Regions from separate parts of the Actinomadura luteofluorescens genome, predicted to be linked through region 2. Evidence: riboswitches for the same ligand, from Rfam matches in the RefSeq annotation. Region 2 holds a riboswitch; the other holds the start of a gene.
The links. A riboswitch is a leader RNA that binds a small molecule or an ion and turns the genes downstream of it on or off. The one in region 2 is predicted to bind glycine.
Positions count from the first base shown of each region.

Region 1: it holds a riboswitch for glycine, as region 2 does, so the genes downstream of both, gcvP (aminomethyl-transferring glycine dehydrogenase) here and gcvT (glycine cleavage system aminomethyltransferase GcvT) in region 2, are expected to answer to the same signal.

Region 1 covers NZ_JACCBA010000001.1:9,358,331-9,372,314, reverse strand. Annotated here, with positions in the region: gene BJY14_RS43055 (lactate utilization protein B) at 1-767, opposite strand, end outside; gene BJY14_RS43050 ((Fe-S)-binding protein) at 818-1,546, opposite strand; gene BJY14_RS43045 (DUF5999 family protein) at 1,826-2,029, shown strand; gene BJY14_RS43040 (alpha/beta hydrolase family protein) at 2,127-2,744, opposite strand; gene BJY14_RS43035 (PPOX class F420-dependent oxidoreductase) at 2,796-3,221, shown strand; gene BJY14_RS43030 (tetratricopeptide repeat protein) at 3,383-4,492, opposite strand; gene gcvP (aminomethyl-transferring glycine dehydrogenase) at 4,967-7,837, opposite strand; glycine riboswitch at 7,898-8,007, opposite strand; glycine riboswitch at 8,008-8,102, opposite strand; gene BJY14_RS43020 (lysylphosphatidylglycerol synthase domain-containing protein) at 8,374-10,848, shown strand; gene BJY14_RS43015 (MerR family transcriptional regulator) at 10,858-11,463, opposite strand; gene BJY14_RS43010 (bifunctional nuclease family protein) at 11,807-12,277, opposite strand; gene ftsR (transcriptional regulator FtsR) at 12,419-13,150, opposite strand; gene BJY14_RS43000 (double zinc ribbon and FHA domain-containing protein) at 13,190-13,720, opposite strand.
Region 2 covers NZ_JACCBA010000001.1:6,209,047-6,223,030, reverse strand. Annotated here, with positions in the region: gene BJY14_RS29045 (TetR/AcrR family transcriptional regulator) at 1-94, shown strand, start outside; gene BJY14_RS29040 (TetR/AcrR family transcriptional regulator) at 51-719, opposite strand; gene BJY14_RS29035 (ferritin-like domain-containing protein) at 845-1,954, shown strand; gene BJY14_RS29030 (SDR family NAD(P)-dependent oxidoreductase) at 1,999-2,859, shown strand; gene BJY14_RS29025 (AurF N-oxygenase family protein) at 2,914-3,885, shown strand; gene BJY14_RS29020 (hypothetical protein) at 4,214-4,963, opposite strand; gene BJY14_RS29015 (ATP-dependent DNA ligase) at 5,087-6,646, shown strand; gene BJY14_RS29010 (hypothetical protein) at 6,636-7,775, opposite strand; gene cds1 (L-cysteine desulfhydrase Cds1) at 7,857-8,957, shown strand; gene BJY14_RS29000 (M50 family metallopeptidase) at 8,947-10,245, opposite strand; gene BJY14_RS28995 (hypothetical protein) at 10,478-10,822, shown strand; glycine riboswitch at 11,232-11,327, shown strand; glycine riboswitch at 11,332-11,421, shown strand; gene gcvT (glycine cleavage system aminomethyltransferase GcvT) at 11,495-12,589, shown strand; gene gcvH (glycine cleavage system protein GcvH) at 12,662-13,051, shown strand; gene glyA (serine hydroxymethyltransferase) at 13,048-13,984, shown strand, end outside.

The DNA.
Region 1 (13,984 bases), 3.1 Mb from region 2:
AGCTGAAGGAACACCTCCATGTCATCCCATGTCGGGACGACCTTGTCGATACCGGCGATGCTGATGAGCGTCTCGGGGAGCGTCAGGCACATCCGCGCGTTGCCCTCGGACTCCAGCAGGACCAGGGTGCCGGTCTCGGCCACCAGGAAGTTCGCGCCGGTGACCGCGACGCGGGCGCGCAGGAAGCGGTCGCGCAGGTGGGTGCGGGCCGCGGCGGCCAGCGCCTCGGGATCGTCGGCCAGGCCGGGCCCCGCGCCCGGGACCGCCCGCCGGAGCAGCTCCGCGATCTCCGCGCGGTCGCGGTGCGCGGCCGGGGACAGCAGGTGGGACGGCGCGTCCTCGCCGAGCTGCACGACCATCTCGGCGACGCCGGTCTCGCGGACGGTCACGCCCGCGCGGGCCAGCGCGTCGTTCAGGCCGATCTCCCGGGTCGTCGCGGAGGCCGCCTTGACGACCTCCTTGGCGCCCGTGGCGCGGACCAGGCCGGTGACGACGAGGCGCGCCTCCGCCGCGTCCGCCGCCCAGTGCACGGTGCCGCCGGCCTCGGTGACGGCCCGCTCCAGCTCCTCCAGGTGGGCGTCGAGGTCGAGCAGCGCGCCGTCCCCGATGGCGCGCCCGGCCTCGCGCAGGTCCTCCCAGTCGGCGGTCCCGGCCGCCGCGGCGGCCTCCCGCCCCCGCAACGCGGCGGTCGCGCCGCGCAGGTTGCGGCGTGACCGGGTGTCGGCCAGTTCCGGCCGCGCGGCGGCGGCGAACTTCGGCCTCGGCACGGGCCCGCTCCTGCCTGAGGAGGACGGCGTCGTCCCCGGAGAGGAGGCCGTCACGCCGGCCCCGTCTCCGCGAGGATCTCGGCCAGGTGCATCGTCCGGACGCCGCCGCGCAGCCGCGACAGCGCGCCGCCGATGTGGGCCAGGCACGAGTCGTCGACCGCGCAGACCACCTCCGCGCCGGTGTCGCGGACGTGCCGGACCTTGTCGGCCACCATCGCGACCGACACGTCCGCGTTCTTCATCGCGAACGCGCCGCCGAACCCGCAGCACTCCCCCGCGGACGGCAGTTCCACCAGGTCGAGGCCCCGCACCGAGCGCAGCAGCCGCACCGGCCGGTCGCCGACGCCGAGGGTGCGCAGAGACCGGCAGGACGGGTGGTAGGTGACCCGGTGCGGGAAGTACGCGCCGACGTCGGTGACCCCGAGGACGTCGACGAGGAACTCCGTCAGCTCGTAGAAGGCGAGGCCCTCGGCGGCGCGCGCCAGGCCGGGGTCCCGGGCCGCCCGGGCGATCTTCGGGTAGTCGGCGCGGACGGTCGCGGCGCACGACGCGGACGGCGCCACCACGACCTCGCAGCCCTCGAACGCGGCGGCGTGGGACCGGGCGAGCCCGGCGGCCTCGCGGTGGTAGCCGGCGGTCCAGTGGAACTGGCCGCAGCACGTCTGCCCCGGCGGGAACGCCACCTCGTGCCCGAGCCGCTCCAGCAGCACGGTCACGGCCTTCGCGGTGCCGGGGAACAGCACGTCCTCGAAGCACGCGACGGACAGCGCGACCCGCACCGGCCTCACTCCCCCAACCCCTGCAAAGCCCGTTCCCCCGCCGAACATCGTAGGGGTTTCAGGCTCCGGCGGCGTGTCGTTCTTCGTCCGTTATCGCGCGGGCGGGACGCTACTGCGTGGCACCCCGGAGTGGGAGGGATCACATCCGTCCGGTACTCCGGTACCAATGGACAACCGTCCCAACGGGCTATGGCCGGTGGGGGCGAACCACTCCACACTGGGGTGCGTCAGAACAGGAAAGCACCACGACCGACCAGTAGTTGAGACCGGAGGCACGCCATGTGCCCGCACCAGCCGCTCTGTCCCTCCCACAACGCACCCGACCGCGACGCCGCCCGCACGCTGGCCTCGCACCCCGAGCAGGGGTGGAGCCTGCTGTGCAACGGAGTCGTGCTGTTCGAGGACACCGGTGAGCTGCTGCCCGACGGGGGAGTCATCGCGCCGCACCGGCCGACGGACGCGCAGGCCACGTCCGCCGCTTGAGCGGTCTCCACGGGGGACTAGTTCAAACGGGTGATCATCCTCGGGGGCACGCCCGCCCACCACCGGCCTCTGGGCCCGCACCGGGCCCGGAGCGACCCTACTTCCGGCCCGTCCGCACCGGACGGGCCGTCCAACGTCTGAGCCAAGGCTCCACGGCCCGGCCGACCGCCGCGGGATCCTTGCCGAGGTCGTGCCGCTCTCCCGGCAGGACCGCGACCTCCGCCGCGTCCACGGGGGCGGGCACGCCGAACGGGTCGCGGTCGCCGTTGACGACGAGGACCTCCACCCCCGCCGACCGCAACTCGTCCACGCGGGTCTTCTCCGGCCTGCCCGGCGGGTGCAGCGGGAACGCCAGCGCCACCACGCCCGCCGCTCCGGCTGCCGCCGCCGTCCGGCACGCCACCCGCGCCCCGTTGCTGCGGCCGCCCTGCACCAGCGGGACGTCCCCGAATCTCTCGCGCAGGACCGCGACGATCTCCAGCCACGCCTCGTCCTGCTTGGCCGCCGGGCCGGGCGCCCGCCGCCCGGCGAGCCGGAACGGCTGCGTCACCCGCGCGACGGCGCCGCCGAGCCGCAACGCCTCCGCCCGCACCGCCAGCAGGTCGGGCGCCTCCACTCCCCCGTTCGAGCCGTGCGTCAGCACCAGCAGGAACGCCGGATCCTTTACCTCGTCCAGCAGCACCTCGGCGGGCCCATGCACCGTCGCGACCTTCATATGACTCACGGTAGCGGCGGCCGCGGAGGGGCCGTGCGGCAGACTGGGCCTATGGAGACGATGACCGACAGCGAGTGGCGCGCGTTCGCCATGGAGGGCACCCGGACGGGCAAGGCCGCTGTGACCCGCAAGGACGGGACGCCGCACGTGACGCCGATCTGGTTCGTCCTCGACGGCGACGACCTGCTGTTCAACACGGGCCGCCAGAGCGTCAAGGGCCGCGTTCTCGCCCGCGACCCGCGCCTGTCCGTGTGCGTCGACGACCAGACGCCGCCGTACTCGTACGTGCTGATCCAGGCCGAGGCGTCCCTCGTCGAGGACCTGGACGAGGTGCTGCGCTGGGCGACGGTCATCGGCGGCCGTTACATGGGCGCCGACCGGGCCGAGGAGTTCGGGCGGCGCAACGCCGTCCCCACCGAGTACCTCGTCCGCGCCCGCATCACCAAGGTGATCGCCGAGCGCGCCATCGCCGGCTAGCGCCTGTCTCGAAGCGCGCGCGAACGCGTGAACTGCCCGGTGTAGCGAGGCCGGAGGCGAGCGGAACCGGGCAGATCGCGAAGCGATGCCGCGTTCGCCCAGGCACGGTCACGCAGCGAGCCGCCAGGCGAGCGAAGTGGCCGGGACTGCGAAAAAACCGCCTAGCCCTCGGTCAGGTCCGGGGCGGCCGAGCCGGTCGCCAGGCGGAACCGCTCGGCGAAGCTCTCGTGCAGCAGCGGCCCCCACGCGTAGCCGCCCGGCACCCGGACGGCACTGCCGAGGGTCTCGCGGGCGTCGCCCGCCCGGCGCTCGGCGTACCGGACGGCGAGCAGCGCGTACATGTGGTCGAGGGCGCCGAACGCCTCGCCGGCGAGGGCGGGGAGCGTCCCGTCGGACACGGCGTGCTCGACGACCGGCTCCCACCACAGGTCGCCGTCGTCGTCGGAGTCGCCGAAGTCGCGGCGCAGCCGCGCCCGCACCTGCCCGGCGGTGCCGGGCTCGGCGAGCCCCCGCCGCCACACCTCGCCCGCCTCGGCGCCCCGCCCCCGCAGCGGCAGCGTCCGCGCGAGCAGCTCGGTGGCCAGCGGCCCGACCTCCGGGTCGGTCGGCTCCTCCCCCAGCGCCGCGCCGAACGCGCCGATCGCCTGGTCGAGGTAGGAGATGCCGAGCGCGACGGCGAGCCTGCCGTACGCGTAGGGGTCGGTGCCCCGGTCGATCAGTTTGAGCCCGGCGGTCAGGGCTCGCTGGGCCCGGGCGGGCTCGTCGCGCTCCAGCAGCCGCTGGGCCAGGTCGTGCGCGGCGGGCGGCCCGTACTCGGCGTCCCCGGTCGCGATCACCGCCTCCCAGTGGCCGCGGGCGGTGTCGAAGTCGCCGGCGTCGTCGGCGATCCGGGCGAGGGCCAGGTGGGCGGGCGGCAGGTAGGCGGGGTTGCCGAAGTCGACCACGACCCGCCAGGCGGGCGCCGCCCGCTCCTGCTCGCCGGCCCGTTCGTGGGTGAGCGCCAGGTGGTAGGCGGCGCGCGGCCCGTACTCGGGGTCGGCGGTGGCGATCGCGGCCCGGTCGGCCTCCCGGGCGCGCTCGACGTGCCCGGCGTCGTCGAGGACGACCGCCAGCCCCAGCGCCGCCCGCGCCCGGAACGGGGTGTCGCCCAGTGCGAGCACCCTCTCGAACAGCAGTGCGGCCCGCTCGGCCTCACCGTCCTCGGCGAGGCCGCGGGCCTCCTCGCACAGTCGCGCCGCGTCGTCGGATACCGCGTCCGGAGACTCGATCATCGCTCTTCTGCCCTCTGGGGGTCGGGGTCCGCAAAGAGCGTAGCGATCCGCGCCGCCCCCGTCCCGCGACGACACCCAAAACCCAAGCAAGATCACAAATCCATCGCCCGTGCCGCCCCCGCGCCCCGCCAAGCCCGGCGCCACGCGCGACAGCACCCAACCGGCGGCCCCCAGGCCCGCGCGATCATCGCCGACCATCAAGACGACGTGAACGGCGCCCAGCCCACCCCCAAGCCACCAGCGACCCGAACCACCGCGATCGCGTCCGAAGGCAGGTTCGAGCAAAGCGAGAACCTGATCGCGCAGCGAGCCGCCAGGCGAGTCGAAGCGATGCCAGCGATCGCACGCGGTGCCCGACGATGGAGGGCCGCCAGGCCCGAAGGAGGAGAGCACTGCAATAAACACAGCGATCGCACGTGGTTGTTCTGGGTGAGGCGCCCCCAGGCGCCTCACCCAGAACAACCACAATCCAATTCAGTCCTCGAACGCTTCGGGGGGCGGGCAGGAGCAGACGAGGTTGCGGTCGCCGTAGGCCTGGTCGATGCGGCGGACGGGGGGCCAGTACTTGTTCTCCCGGAGGGACGGGAGGGGGTAGGCGGCCTCCTCGCGGGTGTAGGCGTGCTTCCAGTCGTCGGAGACGAGGCAGGCGGCGGTGTGGGGGGCGTTCTTGAGGGGGTTGTCGTCGGCGTCGTAGCCGCCGTCGGCGACGCGCTGGATCTCCCGGCGGATCTCGATCATGGCGTCGCAGAAGCGGTCGAGTTCGGCGAGGTCCTCGGACTCGGTGGGCTCGATCATCAGGGTGCCGGCGACGGGGAAGGAGAGGGTGGGGGCGTGGAAGCCGTAGTCGATGAGGCGCTTGGCGACGTCCTCGGCGGTGACCCCCGTCTCCTTGGTGATCTTGCGGAGGTCGGCGATGCACTCGTGCGCGACGAGGCCGTTGCGGCCGGTGTAGAGGATCGGGTAGTGCGGGGCGAGGCGGGCGGCGAGGTAGTTGGCGCCGATGATGGCGCCCTCGGTCGCTGCGCGCAGGCCGTCGGGGCCCATCATCGCGATGTAGGCCCAGGAGATCGGCAGGATGCCGGCCGATCCCCACGGGGCCGCGGAGATGGGGCCGACGCCCGTGCCGGGGCCGGCCTCCTCGCGCAGCGGGTGGTTGGGCAGGAACGGGGCCAGGTGCTCGCGGACGCCGATCGGGCCGACGCCGGGGCCGCCGCCGCCGTGCGGGATGCAGAACGTCTTGTGCAGGTTGAGGTGGGAGACGTCCGAGCCGAACTCGCCGGGGCGGGCCAGGCCGACGAGCGCGTTGAGGTTGGCGCCGTCGACGTAGACCTGGCCGCCGGCCTCGTGCACGGCCGCGCACACCTCGGTGATCGTCTCCTCGAAGACGCCGTGCGTGGACGGGTAGGTCACCATGATCGCCGCGAGCCGGTCGCCGTGCGCGGCGAGTTTGGCGCGCAGGTCGTCGAGGTCGACGTTGCCGCCCTCGTCGCACGTGACGACGACGACCCGCATCCCGGCCATGACGGCGCTGGCGGCGTTGGTGCCGTGCGCCGAGGAGGGGATCAGGCAGACGTCGCGGTGCTCCTCGCCGCGGGAGGCGTGGTAGCCGCGGATGGCGAGCAGGCCGGCCAGCTCGCCCTGGGAGCCGGCGTTCGGCTGGACGGAGACCCTGGCGTACCCGGTGATCTCGGCGAGGAAGCCCTCCAGCTCGCCGATCAGCTCGACGTAGCCGGCCGCCTGGTCGAGCGGCGCGAACGGGTGGAGGTCGGCGAACTGGGGCCAGGTGATCGGCTCCATCTCGGCGGTGGCGTTCAGCTTCATGGTGCAGGAGCCGAGCGGGATCATGGAGCGGTCGAGCGCGATGTCCTTGTCCTGGAGCCTGCGCAGGTAGCGCAGCATCGCGGTCTCGGAGCGGTGCGCGTGGAAGACGGGGTGGGTCAGGTAGGGGCTCTCGCGGCGCAGGACGTCCGGGAACGCCTCGGGGACGTCGCCGGCCGCGGCGGCGCCGAACGCGTCCAGCACGGCCGTGACGTGCTCGGGCAGCGTCGTCTCGTCGCAGGCGATCGCGACCCGGTCGGGGCCGTCCGGGCGCAGGTTGATCCCGCGCTCGCGGGCCGCCGCGACGATCTGGGCGGCGCGGCCGGGCACGCGGGCCAGGACGGTGTCGAAGAACGAGTCGTGCACGATCTCGACGCCGCCGGCGCGCAGCCCCGCGGCGATCTCGGCGGCCCGGCGGTGCGTCCGCTGCGCGATCGCGGCCAGGCCCTCGGGGCCGTGGTAGACGGCGTACATGCTCGCCATCACGGCGAGCAGGACCTGGGCGGTGCAGATGTTGCTGGTGGCCTTCTCGCGGCGGATGTGCTGCTCGCGGGTCTGCAGCGCCAGCCGGTAGGCGGTGGCGCCGTCCGCGTCGACGGACACGCCGACGAGCCGCCCGGGGAGCTGGCGCTGGATGCCCTCGCCGACCGCCATGTAGCCGGCGTGCGGGCCGCCGAACCCGTAGGGGACGCCGAACCGCTGCGCGGAGCCCACCGCGATGTCGGCGCCGGACTCGCCGGGCGGGCGGAGCAGCGTCAGCGCGAGCAGGTCGGCCGCGACGACGGCCTTGGCGCCGCGCTCGTGGGCCTGCGCGATGACCGGTTCCAGGTCGCGGACGGCGCCGGACGCGCCCGGGTACTGCAGCAGCACGCCGAAGAAGTCGCCGTCCGGGAGGCCGCCGGACAGGTCGGCGATGACGACCTCGATGCCGAGCGGGATCGCGCGGGTCCGGACGACCTCGATCGTCTGCGGGAGGGCGTCGGCGTCCACGAGGAACGTCCCGGGCTCCTTGCGCCTGGAGACGCGGTGCGCGAGTGCCATGGCCTCGGCGGCGGCGGTGCCCTCGTCCAGCATGGAGGCGTTCGCGACGGGCAGCCCGGTCAGGTCGCCCACCATCGTCTGGAAGTTCAGCAGGGCTTCGAGGCGCCCCTGGGAGATCTCCGGCTGGTAGGGGGTGTAGGCGGTGTACCAGCCCGGGTTCTCCAGCACGTTGCGCATGATCACACCGGGCGTGGTCGTCCCGTGGTAGCCGAGCCCGATCATGGACGTCAGGACGGTGTTGCGGGACGCCAGCTCGCGGAGCCGGTCCAGCGCGGCCGTCTCGCTCAGCGCGGGCGGCAGGTCCAGCGGCCGGGACGTGCGGATCGCGGCGGGGACCGCCTTGTCGATCAGCGCCTCGGCGCCGGAGTAGCCGATGGCGGCCAGCATCCTCGCCTGGTCGTCCGGCGAGGGGCCCACATGCCGGTCGGCGAACGCCGACCGCGGATGCTGCGGCGCGGCCACGGGGGCGAAGAACTGGGCGGTCATGGAGGGCCTCCTGGCTGCTGCGGTCGCTCAGGTGCGCCGCCGGCGCTGGCCGGCGGGCCGGTCTCCCCCTCTGTCATCGGCACCTGAGAGCTTCACCCGCGCGGCGGGGTTTCCCCTTCGGTGAGCCGCCCGCCCCCGTGGGGGGACCGGCGCCTGCTTTCCAGAGGTGCCTCGCCCGCGCGGTCCTTTTGCCTGAGAGGTTCCGGGGAGGTTGCCCCTTCGGCGCCCCACGCTGGCGGCGTGGGGTCTCTCCCGCACAGGGTCGACGGCATGTCCTAGGTCGAACCCTACCCAAAGGCGCGTCCGCGACGTCGTTCCGGCCCGCCGCAAGGGGCCGCGCCGCCGGGCGCCGGGGCCGTACCGGCGAGTACCATGTGCTGACTCACCTGGGACGCGACGGTTCCGGGCCGCACGGGGGCGGGGAGATGAGGCTGCGGGATGGACGCGCGTCCCGGCGGCGGCCCCGCGACTCGACGGCGCGCCGCCGGGTCTGGGACGCTGATCACGATGGCGGATGGTCAGGGCGGCGGTACGGCGTGACACAGACCCACGACGGCGCGGTGCGCCCGGCGCAGGGCGCCGCCGCGGCCGCGCCCGTCGACGAGCCCGCCCAGCCGTACCGGATCCGCCGGCCCTCCGACGCCATCCGGTTCGCGGCGTCCGTGGTGGGGCTGGCGGCGGTGATGCTGCTGGTGTCGATCGCGCAGCAGACGACCCACGGCCTGCAGACCGACATCGCGCAGGGCACCGCGCACGCGCCGCGGCCGCTGCTGACGCTGGCGACGCTGGTGTCCAGCTTCGGGGTGCTGGCCGTCCCGATCGCGTTCGCGATCGAGCGGCTGTTCCACAAGGACGGCATGCGCGTCGCGATCGCCCTGCTGGCCGCGATGATCGCCTTCGGCGTCACGGTGGGCCTGGACGACCTGGTGGTGCGGGCCGCGCCGGGCGGCGTGCTCGACTCGCTGATCTGGGGCGGCACCGAGACCGCGCCGGTGCACACCGACATCGCCCCGGTGATCGCGTTCGTCAGCGCGGTCGGGATGGCGGGCCGCGCCCGCTGGCAGGCCGCGACCTGGACCATGATCGGGCTGGCGGCGCTGACGGGGCTGACCGCGTCCTACGCCTCCGTCGCCGCGCTGGCGGCCACCTACCTGCTGGGCCGCGCCATCGGCCACGGCACCCTCTACGCGGTCGGGACGCCGAACCCGCGCCCGTCCGGCGCGGCCGTGGTGGCCGCGCTCGAACGGCTCGGCCTGCGCCCGCAGCGGGGGGCGCGCCTGGACGACGCGCACGCCGCCGACGAGAGCCGCCGCTACGGCGTCGCCCTCGCCTCCTGCCCCCAGGACGGGTACGGCGCCCGGCTCCCGGCGGGCCGGGGGGCGCACGGCGACTGGGACATCGAGGTCCGCGTCCTGGACCGCGACCAGCAGACCGCCGGGCTGCTGTACCGGGTCTGGCGGCTGCTGCGGCTGCGCGGCGCCACGACGGGGCGGACGCTGCGGTCGCTGCGCCGGTCCCTGGAACTGGAGTCGCTGATGGCGTACGCGGTGGACGCCGCGGGCGCCCGGACGCCGCGGCTCGTCGGCACGTGCGAGGTCGGCACCGAGGCGGCGCTGCTGGCCTACGAGCACGTCCCGGGGCGGCGGCTCGGGGACGTCCCCGACGGGGAGGTCACCGACGAGCTGCTGGCGGACGTGTGGCGGCAGTTCCGGTCCCTGCAGGCGGGGCGGCTCGCGCACCGGCGGCTGGAGGGCGAGGCGGTCCTGGTCGGCGACGACGGCCTCGCCTACCTCACCGACCTGCGGTCCGGGGAGACCGCGGCCGGCGACCTGGCGCTGCGCCTGGACCTCGCGCAGCTGCTCACGACCCTGGCGCTGCGCACGGGGCCGGAGCGGGCGGTGCGGACCGCGGCGCCGGTGCTGGGCGAGGAGGCCCTCGGCGGGGCGGTGCCGCTGCTCCAGCGGGTGGCGCTGTCGCGGGAGACCCGCACCGCGCTGCGGCGCCACAAGGACCTGCTGACCCGCATCCGGGAGCAGATCGTCCGGCTGAAGCCGGAGACGGAGGCGCCCCCGGCCAAGCTGGAGCGGTTCCGGCCCCGGACCATCGTCAGCATCGTGGCGCTGTCGGTCGCGGCGTACATCGTCATCCCGCAGGTGACGAGCCTGGACATCGGCCGTCTGGCGGCCACGGCGAGCTGGCACTGGGTGGCGGCGGCCCTCGGGGCGGCGGCGCTCACCTATGTCGCCGCCGCGTTCATGCTGATGGGGTTCGTCCCCGAGCGGCTGCCGCTGTGGCGGACGGTCCTGGTGCAGCTGGCGGCGTCGTTCGTGAAGCTGGTCGCGCCGGCGGCCGTAGGCGGCGTCGCCGTCAACACGCGCTACCTGCAGCGCTCGGGCGTCCGGCCCGCCCTCGCCGTCGCGAGCGTGGGCGCCTCCCAGCTCGTGGGGATGGTCACCCACATCCTGCTGCTGGTGCTGTTCGGGTTCCTGACCGGTTCGACGGCGAAGGCGACGCAGGACCTGGCCCCGTCCCGGACGATCGTCCTCGCGGTGCTCGGCCTGGGGCTGCTCGCGGGGCTCGCGCTGACGGTGCCGCGGGTGCGGAGGGTGGTCGCCTCCCGGCTGAGGGCCATGTTCTCCGGCGTGGTGCCGCGCCTGGTGGACGTGCTGCAGTCGCCGAAGAAGCTGTCCACCGGGATGGGCGGAACCCTGCTGCTGACGCTGGCGTTCACGCTGTGCCTCGACGCGTCGGTCCGGGCGTTCGGCGGGTCGCTGCCGTGGACGACGGTGGTGCTGGTGTTCCTCACCGCCAACGCGGTCGGGTCGGCGGCGCCGACGCCGGGCGGGCTCGGGGCCGTCGAGGGCGCGCTCACGCTGGCGTTGACGATCTCGGGGCTGACGGCGGAGACGGCCACGTCGGCGGTGCTGCTCTACCGGCTCCTGACGCTGTGGCTGCCGGTCCTGCCGGGGTGGGGGGCGTTCGCCTTCCTGCAGCGCAAGGAGGCGCTCTGAGGCCCGGCCTCAGCCGGTGCGGCGGGCGCGCCGCCGGTCGGCCAGTTCGTCGTGGTGCTGTCCGGCGGGGTCGTCGTCGCCGGTGGAGGCGCGTTCAGCGGGCAGCTCCGCCAGACTGCCCTCCACCTCCTGCCACACCCGTCCGAGCGCGATGCCGAACACGCCCTGCCCGCCCTGGAGGAGGTCGACGACCTCGTCGGGCGAGGTGCACTCGTAGACGCTGACGCCGTCGCTCATCAGGGTGATCTGGGCGAGGTCCTGGACGCCGCGGTCGCGCAGGTGGGAGACGGCCGTGCGTATCTGCTGCAGCGAGACGCCGGTGTCCAGGAGCCGCTTGACGACCTTCAGGACCAGGACGTCGCGGAAGCTGTACAGCCGCTGGCTGCCGGACCCCTGCGCCGACCGCACGCTGGGCTCGACCAGCTTCGTGCGGGCCCAGTAGTCGAGCTGCCGGTAGGTGATCCCCGCCGCGGCGCACGCCGTCGGGCCGCGGTAGCCGACATCCTCCGGCGGCACCGACACCTGGGTGTCGAAGAGCAGACCCTGCTCTCCGGCACGGCGGGACGCCACGCGCCTGTCGGGGGTCGCCTTGCCCTCGCCGCTGCTCACCGCCACGCGGACCTCCGGCTTCTATCATCCCGCGGCGGTTCGTCAAGGGGGTTTGACGAATTACACCACGGGTGTTCCACCAGCACGGTAGGTGCCGGTCAGGGTGTGGTCAACGTTCACCGTCGGCGCGTCGCATGCCCGGATGAACCGGCTTCACGTGGGCAAACTGCGCACCTTCGCCACCCACGCAGTCCATACCCCGATGGTTCCCCCGCAAAAACCGCCAGGTCCGGCGCAATGGGCGACCATTCGCCCCATGGCATGAACTCGCACTCCAGAGTGACATACGCCACGGGAATCGCCCACCTCGGGGTGGGCGCAGGGGCGGCCCGTCCGGCGTGGGGGCGGCCTATCCGGCGCGGCCGAAGTCCTCCGGGGAGATCGTGTCGAGGAACTCGCGGAACTTCTCGACCTCGTCCTCCTGCTCGTCGGGGATGGCCACGCCGGCCTCCTCCAGGACGTCCTCGCTGGCGAAGATCGTGGCGCCGGTGCGCAGGGCGAGGGCGATGGAGTCGGACGGGCGGGCGCTCACCTCGACGCCGTTGGAGAAGATGAGGTCGGCGAAGAAGATCCCTTCGCGCAGCGCGGTGATGTTGACGGTGCGGAGCTGGACGCTCAGGGCGTCCAGCACGTCGCGGAACAGGTCGTGGGTGAGGGGCCGGGCGGGCAGCACCCCCTGCTGGGCGAAGGCGATCGCGGTCGCTTCGACCGCCCCGATCCAGATGGGCAGGTAGCGATCGCCCTCCGTCTCCTTCAACAGGACGATCGGCTGATTGGAGGGCATCTCGACCCGGACGCCGACGACCTCCATCTGCTTCACTGCGGCTCCCTGCTGGTTCTCGCTGTCTCGATCACCATGTGCAGCGGATCGATTCCTGACCGAACCATGTAGCCAACGTACACCCAGGCTCGGACAGCTCGCGGCGCACGGGGGGCGGCAAAAACCTCCACGGCCGCGCGATCAGTGGTCGAGGCTCTCGCGCAGACCCGCGCCGACCAGCGCGGCGTGCAGCCGGACCGACAGCGCGGCGATCTCACGCGCCGTCTCGGCGGCCTGCTCGTGCGCGCCGCGGCTGCGGCGGCGCAGCTGCGGCGCGACCATCTGCTCGATCAGGCCGACCTGCCGGTCGGCGGCCGCCTTGACGGCGCGCAGGTGCCGGACCTCGAAGCCGAACTCGCCGAGCGCGGCCGCGACGCGCGCGATGTTCAGCGCCTCGCCCTCGTAGTGCGCGCCCGTCCGGCGGACGAGGCCGTACTCCTCCAGGCGCGCGAGGAGGGCCTCGTCGATGCCGGCGCCGTCCAGGAGCTGGCGGCGGGTGAGCCGGACGGCGGGGTCCGGCGCGGTGGTGTCGGCGGCCACGAGCGTGCGGGGGCGCCGCCGGTCCGGCGCGGCGGGGCCGGGGCGGCGGTCACCGAGCGGCGGGACGCTCTCGCCGCGGTCGCGCGCCTCGAGGTGCTGCCTGATGACGCGCAGCGGCATGTAGTGGTCGCGCTGCGCGGTGAGGACGTACCGCAGGCGCTCGACGTCGGCCTCGCCGAACTTGCGGTAGCCGGACGGGCTGCGCTCGGGCTCGACGAGCCCCTCGGACTCCAGGAAGCGGATCTTGGAGATGGTGATGTCGGGGAACTCGGGCCTGAGCAGCCCGAGGACGTCCCCGATGGTCATCGGGGACGGGGCCGGCTCCGCGCTCAAGGGCCCTCCCATCGTTCGCCGCGACCTCGCCGCGTTCCGTCAGCCGTGGGCCGGATTGGTCAGGAACACCAGCCGGAACTTGCCGATCTGGACCTCGTCGCCGCCCGACAGCCCGGCCTGGTCGATCCGCTGCCGGTTGACGTAGGTGCCGTTGAGGCTGCCGGTGTCGCGGACGGAGAACACACCGCCCTGCCGGGCGAACTCGGCGTGCCGGCGGGAGACGGTGACGTCGTCCAGGAAGATGTCGCTCTCGGGGTGCCGTCCGGCGGACGTGCGGTCCTTGTCGAGCAGGAAGCGGCTGCCGGCGTTGGGTCCGCGCTTGACGACGAGCAGCGCGGTTCCCGGGGGGAGCGCCTCCATCGCCATCTGGTCGGGCCCGACCGGCTCCTCGGCGCCGGCGTCGGTGTCCAGCGCCTCGAACCCCCCGATGGAGATCGTGGACGTGGACTCGCCAGGCGACTCCCGGGGAGGCGGCGGCGCCGAACTCCTCAGCGGAGTGCCGCAGTTCGAGCAGAAGCGGGCATCATCCGGGTTGGCGTGACCGCACTGCGTGCAGTAGACGCTCGGCATCGATCGGCTCGGCCTCCTACCATCGGCGTGCCGCCCGCGGACCGCCCGCCGTAGCGGGGACCGCCTGCGCCACGCGCATCCTTCACCCAACCCACGCCGGGGACCCGCCCCCGGCCACGGTCCAACTCACCGCCCGCTCACACGACGGTCGCCGCAACTTACGCGGGTATTGCCCGAGGGGTCAACTGGAACGGTGAACCGGCTGCACCAAACTACATTCGCCGATGATCGCAGGTCCATGCCGCCGCGCGGACCGCCGCGATC
Region 2 (13,984 bases):
GTCGGCGGAGGACGCGGCCCGCTACATGACCGACTTCTGCTGGAACGGCCTCAGCCCGTACCTGACCGGGGAAGCGCGTCCAGCGCCCCGATGAGCAGGTCGAGGCCGAACTCGAAGTCGGTCTCGGCATCGACGTCGGCCAGCGCCGGACCGTAGGCGATGACGTGCGGGAACTCCTCCGGGTCGAGCCGCGACCACGCCTGGGCGCCCGTCTCGGCGAGGTGCCCCAGCATCTTCGCCATGCCGATCTCGCGCATCTGCGCGCCGAGCGCGTAGGCGATGAGCGCCCGCATGATGCGCACGGCCGTCTCGCCGTCGAACCCGGCCGCGTCGGCGAGGGCCAGGGCGCGCTCGGCCGGACGCAGCCCCACCGGCGTGTCGACCTTGTGGGTGAGAACGATCGACATGCAGCGCGGGTTGTCGTGCGCGACCTTCCGGAACGCCCGCACGAGCGCACGCGCGCGTTCCTGCCACGGCTCGGACGGGTCGTCGGGCAGTTCCAGGCCCGCGACGACGTGCTCGGCCACGCCCTCCAGCAGAGCGCCCTTGTTCGGGACGTGGTTGTAGAGCGACATCACGGCGACGTCCAGCTCGGCGGCGACCCGGCGCATCGACAGCGCGTCCGCGCCCTCCCGCTCGATCAGCTCGACCGCCGCCCGCACGATGCGCGCGCGGGTCAGACCCGGCCGCGGGGTGTCGGAGGTCACACGACTCGCCATCGCTCTGCGCTCCTCCTCGCCGTTGACACCCGCAAGTGTCCCATGACACGGTACGTACGCTGTACGTAAGACGTACAGCGTACGTACCAGCGGGCGGTGCGCGCCCGCGTTCGGGGAGGACGCCCATGTCGACCCACGACCTGTACACCGACTCCGTCCCGTCCGAGACCTGGACCGTGCCGATGACCGGCGACGCCAGGTTCACCTGGGAGTACGACGACGGCCGCGACCGCCTCCTCGCCCTCTACCAGAAGGGCAAGGACAAGCAGTGGGACTCGGTCAAGCGCATCGACTGGGACCTGGAGGTCGATCCGCACGACGTCCTCGGCGTCCCCGACCAGTCCCTCGCCATCTACGGGACGAAGTACTGGGACATGCTCTCGGAGAAGGAGCGCGGCGAGCTGCGGCGGCACTCCACGTCCTGGCAGTTCTCCCAGTTCGTGCACGGCGAGCAGGGGGCGATGGTCACCGCCGCCCGCATCGTGGAGTCGGTGCCCGACCTGGACGCCAAGTTCTACTCCGCCACCCAGACGATGGACGAGGCCCGCCACGTCGAGCTGTTCACGCGGTTCCTGCACGAGAAGGTCGGGATGGTCTACCCGATCAACACCAAGCTGCAGGACCTGCTGAACGAGACCCTCGGCGACTCGCGCTGGGACATGCCCTACCTCGGCATGCAGGTGCTCATCGAGGGCCTCGCGCTCGCCGCGTTCGGCGTCATCCGCGACGTCACCACCAAGCCGCTGCCCAAGCAGATCCTCGCCTACGTCATGCAGGACGAGGCGCGCCACGTCGCGTTCGGCCGGCTGGCGCTGCGCGACTACTACAGGCAGCTCTCGCCGGCCGAGCTCCGCGAGCGCGAGGACTTCGTCATCGAGGGCTGCTACCTGATGCGCGACCGCATCCGCGGCCGGGAGATCTGGACCAACTTCGGGATCGACCCGAAGGAGGTCGACGAGATGGTCGAGAACTCGCCGTACATGCGGATGTTCCAGAGCCTGCTGTTCAGCCGCATCGTGCCGTGCGTGAAGGACATCGGGCTGTGGAGCGACCGCATCCGGCGCGCCTATGACGACATGGGCGTCCTGGACATGTCCAAGGCCGACCTCGACGCCCTCATGCACCAGGACGAGGAGATCGCCGAGACGGTCGACGCCGAGCGGTTCGCCGCCGAGGAGACCGCCCGCAAAGCGGAGGTGGACGCCGTCATCGCCGACGCGGCGGCGGCGGGCTGAGTAAGTTCAGATCATTCGATCCGCCGCACACCTCGGAGGTCTGGATGCCCCTCGCGCACTTCGACGGAGCGCTCGCCGTCGTCACCGGAGCCGGCAGCGGCATCGGCCGGGCCGTCGCCCTCGCCCTGGCCGGGAACGGCGCCTCCGTCGTCGCGGCCGACATCGACCTTCCCGCCGCCGAGCGCACGGCCGCCCTCGCCAAGACGCTCGGCGCGGGCGGCACCGCCTACGAGGTGGACGTGGCGGACGAGGCCGCGATGGAGGACTTCGCCACGCGGGTGAAGGAGACCCACCGCGTCCCCGACATCGTCGTCAACAACGCGGGCATCGCCGTCACCGGCCCCTTCCTGGACACCGGCGTCGAGGACTGGGAGCGCATCCTCGGCGTGAACCTGTGGGGCGTCGTCCACGGCTGCCGGCTGTTCGGCCGCCAGATGCGCGACCGCGTGAACGCGCTGCCCAACAAGCCCGACAAGCCGAACCTCGGCGGCCACATCGTCAACATCGCGTCCGCGGCCGCGTTCGCGCCGTGGCGCGCCATGCCCGCCTACTGCACGACGAAGTCCGCCGTCCTCATGCTCAGCGAGTGCCTGCGAGCCGAGCTGGCCGGCTCGCGCATCGGCGTCACGGCCGTCTGCCCCGGGTTCGTCAGCACCAGCATCGTCGACAACGCGATCCATCTGGAGGGCGACGCCGAGGCCCGGGCACGACTGCGCGAGCGCGGGCAGCGCGCCATCAAGCTGCGCAACTACCCGCCGGAGAAGGTCGCCGAGCGGGTCGTCCACGCCATCATCAAGAACAAGCCCGTCGTGCCCGTCAACGCCGAGGGGCACCTTCTGCACGCCCTCTCCAGGGTGTCCCCCGCCTCCCTGCGCCTGCTGGCCAGGATTCCCGCCCGGGGCTAGCGCCCGCCGGGCGCGGCCCCCCGACTCTCCCCCGCGGTGAGAGGAGAAGGTTCGATGCCCCCCGATGTCCTGCCGAGCGACGGCCGCCCCCGGAACCGGACGGCGCGGATCCGGTGCGGCGACGGCGACCACACGCTGGAGCTGACCCATCGGGAGGTGGTCGCCGAACGGCTGCTGCGCGCCTCCCGCAAGCACTCCTTCGACCCGGACGTGGACGTCGACTGGGACGTCCCGCAGGACCCGGACGTGTTCTACTTCCCGCCCCGGCTCACGTCGGTCTACGAGACGCCGCTGTGGGACGGGCTGACGCACCGGCAGCGGGTGGAGCTGACCAAGCGGGAGATGTGCAGCATCGCCTCGTTCGGCATCTGGTCGGAGATGCTGCTGATGCAGTCGCTGGTGATGCACGCCTACCGGCACCGCTACGACAGCGACCATGTGGCCTACGCGCTGACGGAGATCGCCGACGAGTGCCGCCACTCGCGGATGTTCGCCCGGATGGTGCGCACGTGCGGGCTGCGCACGCACCGGCCGCGGGCGCTGGAGTTCCACTTCGCCAAGCTGTTCGGCGCCGTGTACGACCCGGTGCCGATGTTCGCCGGGACGCTGATCGTGGAGGAGCTCACCGACGCGTTCCAGCGGCTGACCTTCCCGGACGAGAACGTCCAGCCGCTGATCCGCCAGGTCACCAGGATCCACGTCGTCGAGGAGGCCCGGCACATCAGGTACGCGCGGGAGGAGCTGAAGCGGCTGGTCGCGGAGATGCCCGCGGTGCGGCGGCGGATGGCGGCGTACTGGATGGCGCAGGCCACGCGGCTGATGGCCGCGCAGCTCGTCCATCCGTCCTGCTACACGGCGGTGGGGCTGGACCCGCGGCTGGCGCGGCGCGTGGCGGCGCGCAGCCCGCACCGGCGCGCGACGATGGCGTGGTCGTTCCGTAAATGCACCGCGTTCCTGGACGAGGTCGGTTTCCTGGACGGCCGGGCGCGCGGCGTATGGGCCGGGGCGGGACTGCTGGAGCCCTGACGGCCGCCATTCGCCCCAGCCTCGAACCGATTATTAGAAAATGGTTCGGCAATGGCGGGGCACTGGTCCGGACACGGCATGCGAAAGGGCCGCGGAGCGGGGACCACTCCGCGGCCCTCAGGCAAGTAAGGGCTGCTAGCCCCGGATGTCACGCACCCAGGACACTCCGAACGATGGCATGGTCACGACGTCGACCCCCTCCTCCCCAGACTCGCTGCGCACCGATCATCATGCCCGGCGGGAAAGCTCGATCGGCGCACACCCTCCCCTTTACCGGTTCACCTTAGAAGGTGCCGCCAGAAATGAAGCCATGATCGGCCGATTCAGGTCAGGAACGGTTCAGCGCGGCGAGGACTTCGCGGGCGACCGCGGTGGCGGTCTCGAGGCAGGCGCGCTCCCGGGCGTCCGCCCGTCCCCCGCGCGGCGCCTGCTCGCTGTAGCTGACCGTGAAGACCGCGTTGCGGATCCGTGCCGTGACCTGCCCGACCACGGTCGGCTGCCCCTCGTCGGTCTTGAACCAGCGGTACGCCTCGTCCCCGATGCCGTCCCGGCGCTCCAGGGTGACGGTCCGCACGAGCGGCGCGTCGTGCGCCTGGGCCCACTGCGCGTCGTAGTAGCCCTCGGCGTCCTGGACGGGCGAAGCGGTGTCGCCCGGCGCGTACAGGTGCGCCTCCACTCGCAGCCAGCGGAACGCCGAGCCGGTCGAGGAGAACGTGCACGTCGTGAGCGTCGAGTTCGCGCTCTGCCGCCGCGTCGCCTTCGGCACGGCCCGTTCGGCCGTGGCCGCCGCGACCGTCCCGCACGGCGCCGGGAGCGCGTTGATCACCTTCTCGGGCGGGCCCGGCGTCGCGGACGGGCTGCCCGGCGGCGTCCGCGACGGGCCGCCCCGGGGCGTCCGCCGGGCGGCCTGCTGCTCGCTCCCCCCGGACATGACCAGGACGACCACGACCGCCGCGGCGGCGAGCGCCATGGCCGCCGCGAGCAGCGCGATCAGCCTGCGCGGGCGGCGTCCCGGGGCCGGCGGCTCCGGGCCGGAGTAGGGGCGGTGGAAAGGCTCGACCGGACGCTGAAGGCCCACGCCGCGCTCCTCACTCCCGTCCCGCCGACCGTTCCCGCCACCCGCCAACGTAACCAGGGCCGCCGCGCGTGACCAGGCCCCCTGGCGGTGCCGTTCGTCAGACCCGGTGGTCACAATGAAGGGATGCTGATAGCGGACATCGCACGGACCTCGGAGGCGGTCGCGGGCACCTCGGGCCGCAAGGCCAAGGTGTCCGCGCTCGCGGAGTGCCTGCGCGCGGCCGACGCGGGCGAGGCCGCGACCGTGGTCGCCTACCTGTCCGGCGAGCTGCCGCAACGCCAGATCGGGGTGGGGTACGCCGCGCTGCGCGACCTCCCGCCGCCCGCCGCGGAGCCGTCCCTGACCGTCCCCGGGGTGGACGCGGCGTTCGGCGAGATCGGCGCGGTGTCCGGGCCCGGTTCGGTCGCCCGGCGGCGCGAGCTGCTCGCGGCGCTGTTCGGCCGCGCCACCGCCCCCGAGCAGGGCTTCCTCATCAGGCTGCTGGCGGGCGAGCTGCGGCAGGGCGCGCTGGACGGGGTGATGGCCGAGGCGATCGCGGCGGCGGCGGGGGTGCCGTCCGCCGAGGTCCGGCGCGCGTTCATGCTGCGCGGCTCGCTCGGCCCGGTCGCGACGACCGCCCTCGCCGAGGGGGTGGACGGGCTGCGCGCGTTCACGCTGGAGGTGGGCCGGCCGGTCAAGCCGATGCTGGCCGCCGCCGCGCCGTCGGTCGACGAGGCCTTCGCCAAGCTCAGGGGCGAGGCGGCCGTCGAGTGGAAGCTCGACGGCATCCGCGCGCAGGTGCACGTGTCCGGCGGCGGGGTCCGGGTGTTCACCCGGACGCTGGACGAGATCACCTCCCGGCTGCCGGAGGTGGTGGAGGCGGTGCGGGGGCTGCCCGTCCGCGAGGCCGTGTTCGACGGCGAGCTGATCGCCCTGCGGCCGGACGGCCGCCCCCACCCGTTCCAGGTCACCTCCGCCCGCACCGCGACCCGCACGGCGAAGGACACCGAGCCGGTGCCGCTGGCCGTCTTCCTGTTCGACGTGCTGTACCTCGTGGAGGCCGGCGACGCCCCTCCGCAGGGCGCGCGCGGCGAGGACCTGCTCGACGCGCCCGGGGCCGAGCGGTACGAGGCGCTCGCGCGGGTCGTCCCGGAGGAGCTGCGGATGCCCCGTGCGGTCACCGGCGACCCCGCGCGGGCCAAGGAGGTCTTCGACGAGGCCGTCGCGCGCGGCCACGAGGGCGTCGTGGTCAAGTCCCTCGACACCCCGTACACGGCCGGGCGGCGCGGCGCGGGCTGGATCAAGGTCAAGCCCCGGCACACCCTCGACCTCGTCGTCCTCGCCGTCGAGTGGGGGCACGGCCGCCGGCAGGGCCTGCTGTCCAACCTGCACCTCGGCGCCCGCGACCCCGAGACCGGCGGCTTCGTCATGCTCGGCAAGACCTTCAAGGGGCTCACCGACGAGCTGCTCGCCTGGCAGACGGAGAAGCTGCGCGCGCTGGCCGTGCGCGAGGACTCCTGGACGGTGCACGTCCGGCCCGAACTGGTCGTCGAGATCGCGTTCGACGGCGTCCAGCACAGCCCCCGCTATCCCGGCGGCATCGCGCTGCGGTTCGCCCGCGTCCTGCGCTACCGGCCCGACAAGTCCGCCGCCGAAGCCGACACGATCGACACGGTCCGGGCCGTCGCCCCCGTCATGGACTGAGCTCGGGGGCCTGCGCGGGCGGCTGCTCCCCGGACGGCGGCTCGTCGCCGTGCGCGCGGCCGCGGGCACGCCGGGCGGACGCGGCGCGGGTCCGCAGGCGCGACCCGGTCTGCCCCCGCACGCGCGACAGGGTGCGGCGGCGCGCCCGGGCGGCGGCCTCCCGGTGGGCGCGGGCCGCGGCGTTGCGTTCGGCACGCTCGACGGCCTCCCGCTGCGCCCGCGCGGCGGCGCGACGTGCAGCCCTGCGCTCGGCCCGGCGCGCCCGGCCGCGTTCGGCCCGGCGTTCGGCGCGCCGCTCGGCGCGGGCGGCGGCGCGGGCCAGCTTGCGGCGGCGGGCCCGCTCGGCGGCCTCGGTGCGGCGCTGCAGCAGCTCGGGCGGGATGAGGTCGTGCCGGCCCGCGATGAACTCCTGCACCCAGATCTTGGCGCGGATCAGCGGCCGCCTGAGCCTCGTCTCGCGCCGGACGGCCCGCTGGTAGCGGCGCGAGCCGGGGTCGTAGCGCCAGCGCGACCAGGGCGAGCCGGGCCGCGCCACCCGGATCGCACCGAAGATCAGCAGCGCGGGCACGAACAGCCCGAGCAGCCCCGTCCAGATCTTGCCCTTCAGCAGCGTGACCACGGCGAGGACGAGGTTGACCGCGAGGGAGGCGACGTAGACGCGGGTGATCAGTCCGGTGCCCGGGTCGGGCGCGATGCCCTCGTAGCCGAGGGGGCGGATGCCGAGCAGCAGCAGCCCGGTCACCGCCATGGCGACGAACACGGCGTCGACGGACGCGCGGCCCTTCTCCGTCCAGTAGACGTCGCTGAGGTGCAGGATCAGCGCGAACTCGTCCAGGACGAGGGCGGAGCCCATGCCGAACACCACCGCCGCGGCGAGGTCGAGGCCGACGTAGGCGTCCGGGACGGCGAGGCTCGCCACCCCGCCCATCAGCATCAGCACCACGCCGAACACGACGTGGTGGATGTGCACGTCGCCGGCCTTCACGTTCCGGAACCACCAGCGCACGTCCGCGCGGATCAGCCGGACGTTCACCCGCGTCAGCACGAAAGTGACCATGAACGCGACGAAGAAGCCGAACAGCGGAAGCCGCCCGGTCGCCACGATGCGTTCGTCGAACATCTCGATCATCTGCCCCCCGCCTCCTCAATGATGCACCGTGACATGCGCGGATATCGTGGGACCCTGCCGACGATCAAGGAGAGAGCCGCCATGAGCCGCATCGTGGACCGCTGCGATCCCGGATACCGGGCGTGGATCGCCGAGGCGATCCGGCTCGTGGACGCCGACGCCAACCGCAGCGCCGACACGCACCTGCACGTGTTCCCGCTGCCGCCGGAGTGGGGCATCGACCTCTACCTGAAGGACGAGTCCGTCCATCCCACGGGTTCGCTGAAGCACCGGCTCGCGCGGTCGCTGTTCCTGTACGGGCTGGCGAACGGCTGGATCCGCCAGGACACGACGATCATCGAGGCGTCCAGCGGGTCGACGGCGGTGTCGGAGGCGTACTTCGCGCGGCTGCTCGGCCTGCCGTTCGTCGCGGTCATGCCCGCCACCACCAGCCCGGAGAAGATCCAGCTCATCGAGTTCCACGGCGGCCGCTGCCATCTGGTGGCCGACCCGTCGGCGATCTACGAGGAGTCGCGGCGGCTCGCGGCGGAGTGCGGCGGCCACTTCATGGACCAGTTCACCTTCGCCGAGCGGGCGACGGACTGGCGCGGCAACAACAACATCGCCGAGTCGATCTTCGAGCAGATGCGGCTGGAGCGGTTCCCCGAGCCGTCCTGGATCGTGGTGGGCGCGGGCACCGGCGGGACGTCCGCGACGATCGGCCGGTACGCCCGCTACCAGCGGTTCCAGACGCGGCTCGCGGTCGTCGACCCCGAGGGGTCGGCGTTCCACGGCTCGTTCGCCGACGGCGATCCCGCCCGGACGGCGGCGGGCTCGCGGATCGAGGGCATCGGCCGTCCCCGCGTCGAGCCGTCGTTCCTGCCGACGGTGATCGACCGGATGATCCGGGTGCCGGACGCGGCGTCCATCGCGGCGATGCGCTGGACGAGCGAGGTCAGCGGCCGCGGCGTCGGCGGCTCGACCGGCACGAACATGTGGGGCGCGGCCGAGCTGATCGCGCAGATGCGGGCCCGCGGCGAGCGCGGCAGCGTCGTCACGCTCATCTGCGACGGCGCCGAGCGCTACGCGGGGACCTACGGGTCGGACGCGTGGCTGGCGCGGCAGGGCCTCGACATCGCCCCCTACCGGGCCGCGCTGGACGGTTTCCTGAAGACCGGCACGATGCCGGACGTCACCCGGTGACGCGGATCGGATTGAACAGGTCGGCGTAGATCAGCAGGCCGCCCATGACGATCAGGACGACGGCCATCACGTAGGTGACCGGCAGCGCCTTGGCGACGTCCACGTAACCCGGGTCGGGCCTGCGCAGGATCCGCGCGAACGCCTTCTTGATCGCTTCCAGGAGGGCGCCGGCGATGTGCCCGCCGTCGAGCGGCAGCAGCGGGATGAGGTTGAACAGCCCGACGGCGAGGTTCAGCGAGCCGAGCAGCATCACGAAGAAGGAGACCTTCTGCGTGCCGGTGAAGTCGTGGGACGCGGCGACCTCGCCGCCGATCCGGCTGACGCCGACGACGCCGATCGGCCCGTTCGGGTCGCGCTCGTGACCGCCGAAGGCGGCGTTCCACACGCCGACCATCTTCTGCGGCATGCGCACCAGCGCGCCGACGGTGCGCGCGGTCAGGTCGCCCATGGTGCTCGCGACCGCGCCGGGCCCCTGCCGCTCGATCCCGCTGGACGGGGTGATGCCGAGGAACCCGACGTTGACGACCTTGTCCTCGTCCTTGAGGTCGTACATCTGGTTGCGGGTGATGGGGACGTTCAGCCGCACGTCCCTGCCGTCCCGCCGGACGGTCATCGGGACGGTCTTGCCGCCGTCCTCGCGGATCAGCCGCTGCAGCTGCGGATACTCGTCGATCTTCTTGCCGTCGAAGGCCACGATCCGGTCGCCGGCCTGGAGGCCGACCTGCCGCGCGGGCGTCGGCGCCGCGTTCGCGGGGCACTCGGTGACCTTGGCGCTGGCCGGCACCATGCACTCGGCCACCTCCTTGATCACCGGCTGCGGCTGGTTGACGCCGATGCCCATCAGCAGGATCGCGAAGAACATCACCGACAGGAGCAGGTTCATCGCGGGCCCGCCGAACATGATGAGCATCTTCTGCCACCACTTCTTGGCGTAGAACACGCGGTCGCCGTCGCCGGGCCCGACCTCCTCCAGCGAGGCGCCCCGCGCGGACTCGATGAGTCCCTGCCACGGCCCGGTGCTGATCCGCCGCACCTGCCCCGGCGCGTCGCCCTTGCGCGGCGGCAGCATGCCGATCATGCGGATGTAGCCGCCGAGCGGGATCCATTTGACGCCGTACTCGGTCTCGCCCTTGGTCTTCGACCACATGGTGGGCCCGAACCCGACCATGAACTGCGTGGTCCGCACCTTGAACAGTTTCGCGAAGGTGAAGTGCCCGAGCTCGTGCAGCGCGATGGAGACCAGCAGGCCGAAGAAGAGGATCAACGCTCCAGCCAGGTAGTAGACCATGCGGCGTGCCCTCCGGGTCCGTCCACCCCGCACCCGGGGGTGATCTCCGACAACCAGTTCAGAGTACGTTACGGCCCGCGTTCCGGTTGAAGCGAACGCAGAAGCCGCACGCGCCGGAGGCCGCTTTGATGCGCGGTGCTAACCCGCCCGCGCGTCATTGGCACGGGAGCCCGTATCCACGGGAAGGGCCGACCCCGCATCATGAGCCCCCACCCGCCCCACGGAGGTTCCCTTGAAGCGCGGTCACATAGCGGCAACGGCGCTGATCCTGCCCCTGGCCCTGGCCGGCTGCGGCGGCGACGACGGCAAGCCGACGAGCGCCTCGTCACCCCCGCCCCCGACCGCCGCGACGACGGCCCCGTCCACCCCCAAGCCCGGCAAGGGCACCGAGACGACGCCCCTGCCCCCGGCCCAGTCCAAGGCGGTCAAGGCCTTCAACGACTGCATGCAAAAGCAAGGCGTCCAGATGCCGACCCCCAACCCCACGAGAACCCCCGCCCCCGACGAGCTACAGAAGATCAGAACCGCCCTCCAAACCTGCGTGAAGTCCATGTCCACTCCCCCCACCCCCCACTAAACAAAGACGCCCACCCCCAAACCGCCGAAGGCGACCCGAACCCCCACCCGCGCAACGCCGAAGGCGACCCGAACCCCAACCATCGTCCCGAGCCGAAGCGGGGGAGACCGCAACACCAACAAGGAGCGCAACAGCCGAGACGACCCGGGCCAAGGGACTGGCGGAACAGGCGCACCCCAGCAGCACCGTCTAACGAAGCCACCTCAGCCGCCGCCTCAGCCCCGCGACAGCCTCAACACTCGCGATCGCGTCCAAAGGCAGGTTCGAGCTTGCGAGAACCTGATCGCGCAGCGAGCCGCCAGGCGAGCCGGAGCGATGCAGCGATCGCACGCGTTTTTTCAGGTCGGGGCCCCCAAGGCCCCGACCTGAAAAAAAGCAATGAACACTGCTAGCCTTCTTCGACAGCTGATGATCCCGTGCGGGAGAGTCCCTCGCAGCCGGTGGGGGACGCCGAAGGAGCAAATCCTCCCCGGAACCTCTCAGGCCCATGGACCGCACGGGCCAGGCGACCTCTGGAAAGCGGGGACCGTGGTCCCCCGCCGAAGGTGAAAGCCGGCCGCGTTGCGGCGGGTGAAGCTCTCAGGCGCCGATGACAGAGGGGGAGGCACCGATACGCCCGGTGCGCGAGTGGGACGATGGACCACGCGCGCCCGTGACGAAGGAGCCGATCCCATGTCCGCCGATCCGACCGTGAAGAAGACGCCGCTGCACGACGTCCATGAGGACCTCGGCGCGAATCTCGTCGATTTCGCGGGCTATCTGATGCCGCTGCGCTACGCGAGCGAGACCGCCGAGCACCAGGCCGTCCGCACGGGTGCGGGGCTGTTCGACCTGTCGCACATGGGGGAGATCTTCCTCTCGGGGCCGGGCGCGGGGGCCGCGCTGGACTTCGCGCTGGTCGGGAATCTGTCGCCGATGCCGGTGGGCAAGGCCCGCTACACGATGATCTGCGGGCACGACGGCGGCGTCCTGGACGACCTGATCGTCTACCGGCTCGCCGACGAGACGTGGATGGTGGTGGCGAACGCCGCGAACGCCGCCGTGGTCCGGGAGGCGCTGGTCGAGCGCGCCGCGGGGTTCGAGGCCGCGGTGGACGACCGGTCCGACTCGTACGCGCTGATCGCGCTGCAGGGGCCGCGTTCCCAGGGGATCCTCGAGGGGTTCACGGACGCGCCGCTGGGGGACCTGAAGTACTACGCGATCCTGGCGGGGCGGGTCGCGGGCGTGGACGCGCTGGTGGCGCGCACCGGGTACACGGGCGAGGACGGGTTCGAGCTGTTCGTGGACGCGGCCGACGCGGTCGGGTTGTGGCGGGCGCTCGCGGCGGTGGAGGGGGTCGTCCCGGCGGGGTTGTCGGCTCGTGACACGTTGCGCCTGGAGGCGGGGATGCCGCTGTACGGGAACGAGTTGACGGCGGAGACGACGCCGTTCGAGGCGGGCCTCGGCCGGGTCGTGAAGCTGGACAAGCCAGGCGATTTCGTGGGGAAGTCGGCTCTGGCGGCGCAGGCGCAGACCCCGCCGGGCCGTAGGCTCGTGGGACTGGTCGCGCGGGGGCGTCGCGCGCCCCGCAAGGGGTACCAGGTGGTCACGTCCGGCGGCGCGCCGTGCGGAATCGTGACGAGCGGCGCCCCGTCGCCCACACTGGGCACGCCGATCGCCATGGCGTACCTCGACAGCGGCGTCGAGGAGGCGGGCCTCGCCGTGGACGTCCGCGGCCGGCAGGAGCCGGTGGACGTGGTGGCCCTGCCGTTCTACAAGCGTCCCTGATCTGCAAGCGTTCCTGAACAAGTTGTCCGGCGGTGTGGGGCGCGCCCCCACAGTGGAAAGAGAGAAGTGATCGTGAGCGTTCCGGAGGAGCTCCGCTACAGCGAGGAGCACGAGTGGGTGTCGGGCCTCGGTGGCGAGGACGGCATCGTCACGGTCGGCATCACCGCGCACGCCGCCGACGCCCTCGGTGAGATCGTCTACATCGAGCTGCAGCCGTCGGAGGGCGACGCCGTCGAGGCGGGCGAGCCGTGCGGCGAGGTGGAGTCGACCAAGTCGGTCAGCGACCTCTACTCCCCCGTCAGCGGCGAGATCACCGCGGTGAACACCGCGGTGGTGGACGAGCCGAAGGTCATCAACGACGACCCGTACGGCGAGGGCTGGATCTTCAAGGTGCGGATCTCGGAGGAGCCGGGCGACCTGCTCGACTCCGCCGCCTACGACAAGCTGATCGAGGAAGCATGAGCCTGAACGACTCCCTCGCGACGGCCGATCCGGAGGTCGCCGAGGCCGTCGCGGCGGAGCTGCGGCGCCAGCAGGGCACCCTGGAGATGATCGCGTCGGAGAACTTCGCGCCCGTCTCGGTGCTGGAGGCGCAGGGGTCGGTCCTGACGAACAAGTACGCCGAGGGGTATCCGGGGCGCCGCTACTACGGCGGCTGCGAGTTCGTCGACGTCACCGAGCAGCTCGCCATCGACCGGGCGAAGGCGCTGTTCGGCGCCGAGCACGCGAACGTCCAGCCGCACAGCGGGGCGCAGGCCAACACGGCGGTGTACTTCGCGCTGCTCCAGCACGGCGACACGATCCTCGGCCTCGACCTCGCGCACGGCGGGCATCTCACGCACGGGATGCGGCTGAACTACTCCGGCAAGGTGCTGAACGTGGTGCCGTACCACGTCCGCGCCGAGGACGGCCTGGTCGACATGGACGAGGTCGCCTCGCTCGCGGCCGAGCACCGGCCGAAGATGATCGTGGCGGGCTGGTCGGCGTACCCGAGGCAGCTCGACTTCGCCGCGTTCCGGCGGATCGCCGACTCGGTCGGGGCGCTGCTCATGGTCGACATGGCGCATTTCGCGGGCCTGGTCGCGGCGGGGCTGCACCCGTCGCCCGTCCCGCACGCCGACATCGTGACGACCACGACGCACAAGACGCTCGGCGGCCCCCGCGGCGGGCTGATCCTCGCCCGCGAGGAGTACGGCAAGAAGATCAACTCGGCGGTGTTCCCCGGGATGCAGGGCGGCCCGCTGGAGCACGTGATCGCCGCGAAGGCCGTCGCCCTGAAGATCGCCGCGTCGGAGGAGTTCCGTGCCCGGCAGGCGGCGACGGTGGAGGGCGCGAAGCTGCTCGCCGAGCGCCTGCTCGCCGAGGACTCCGCCAAGGCCGGCGTGAGGGTGCTGA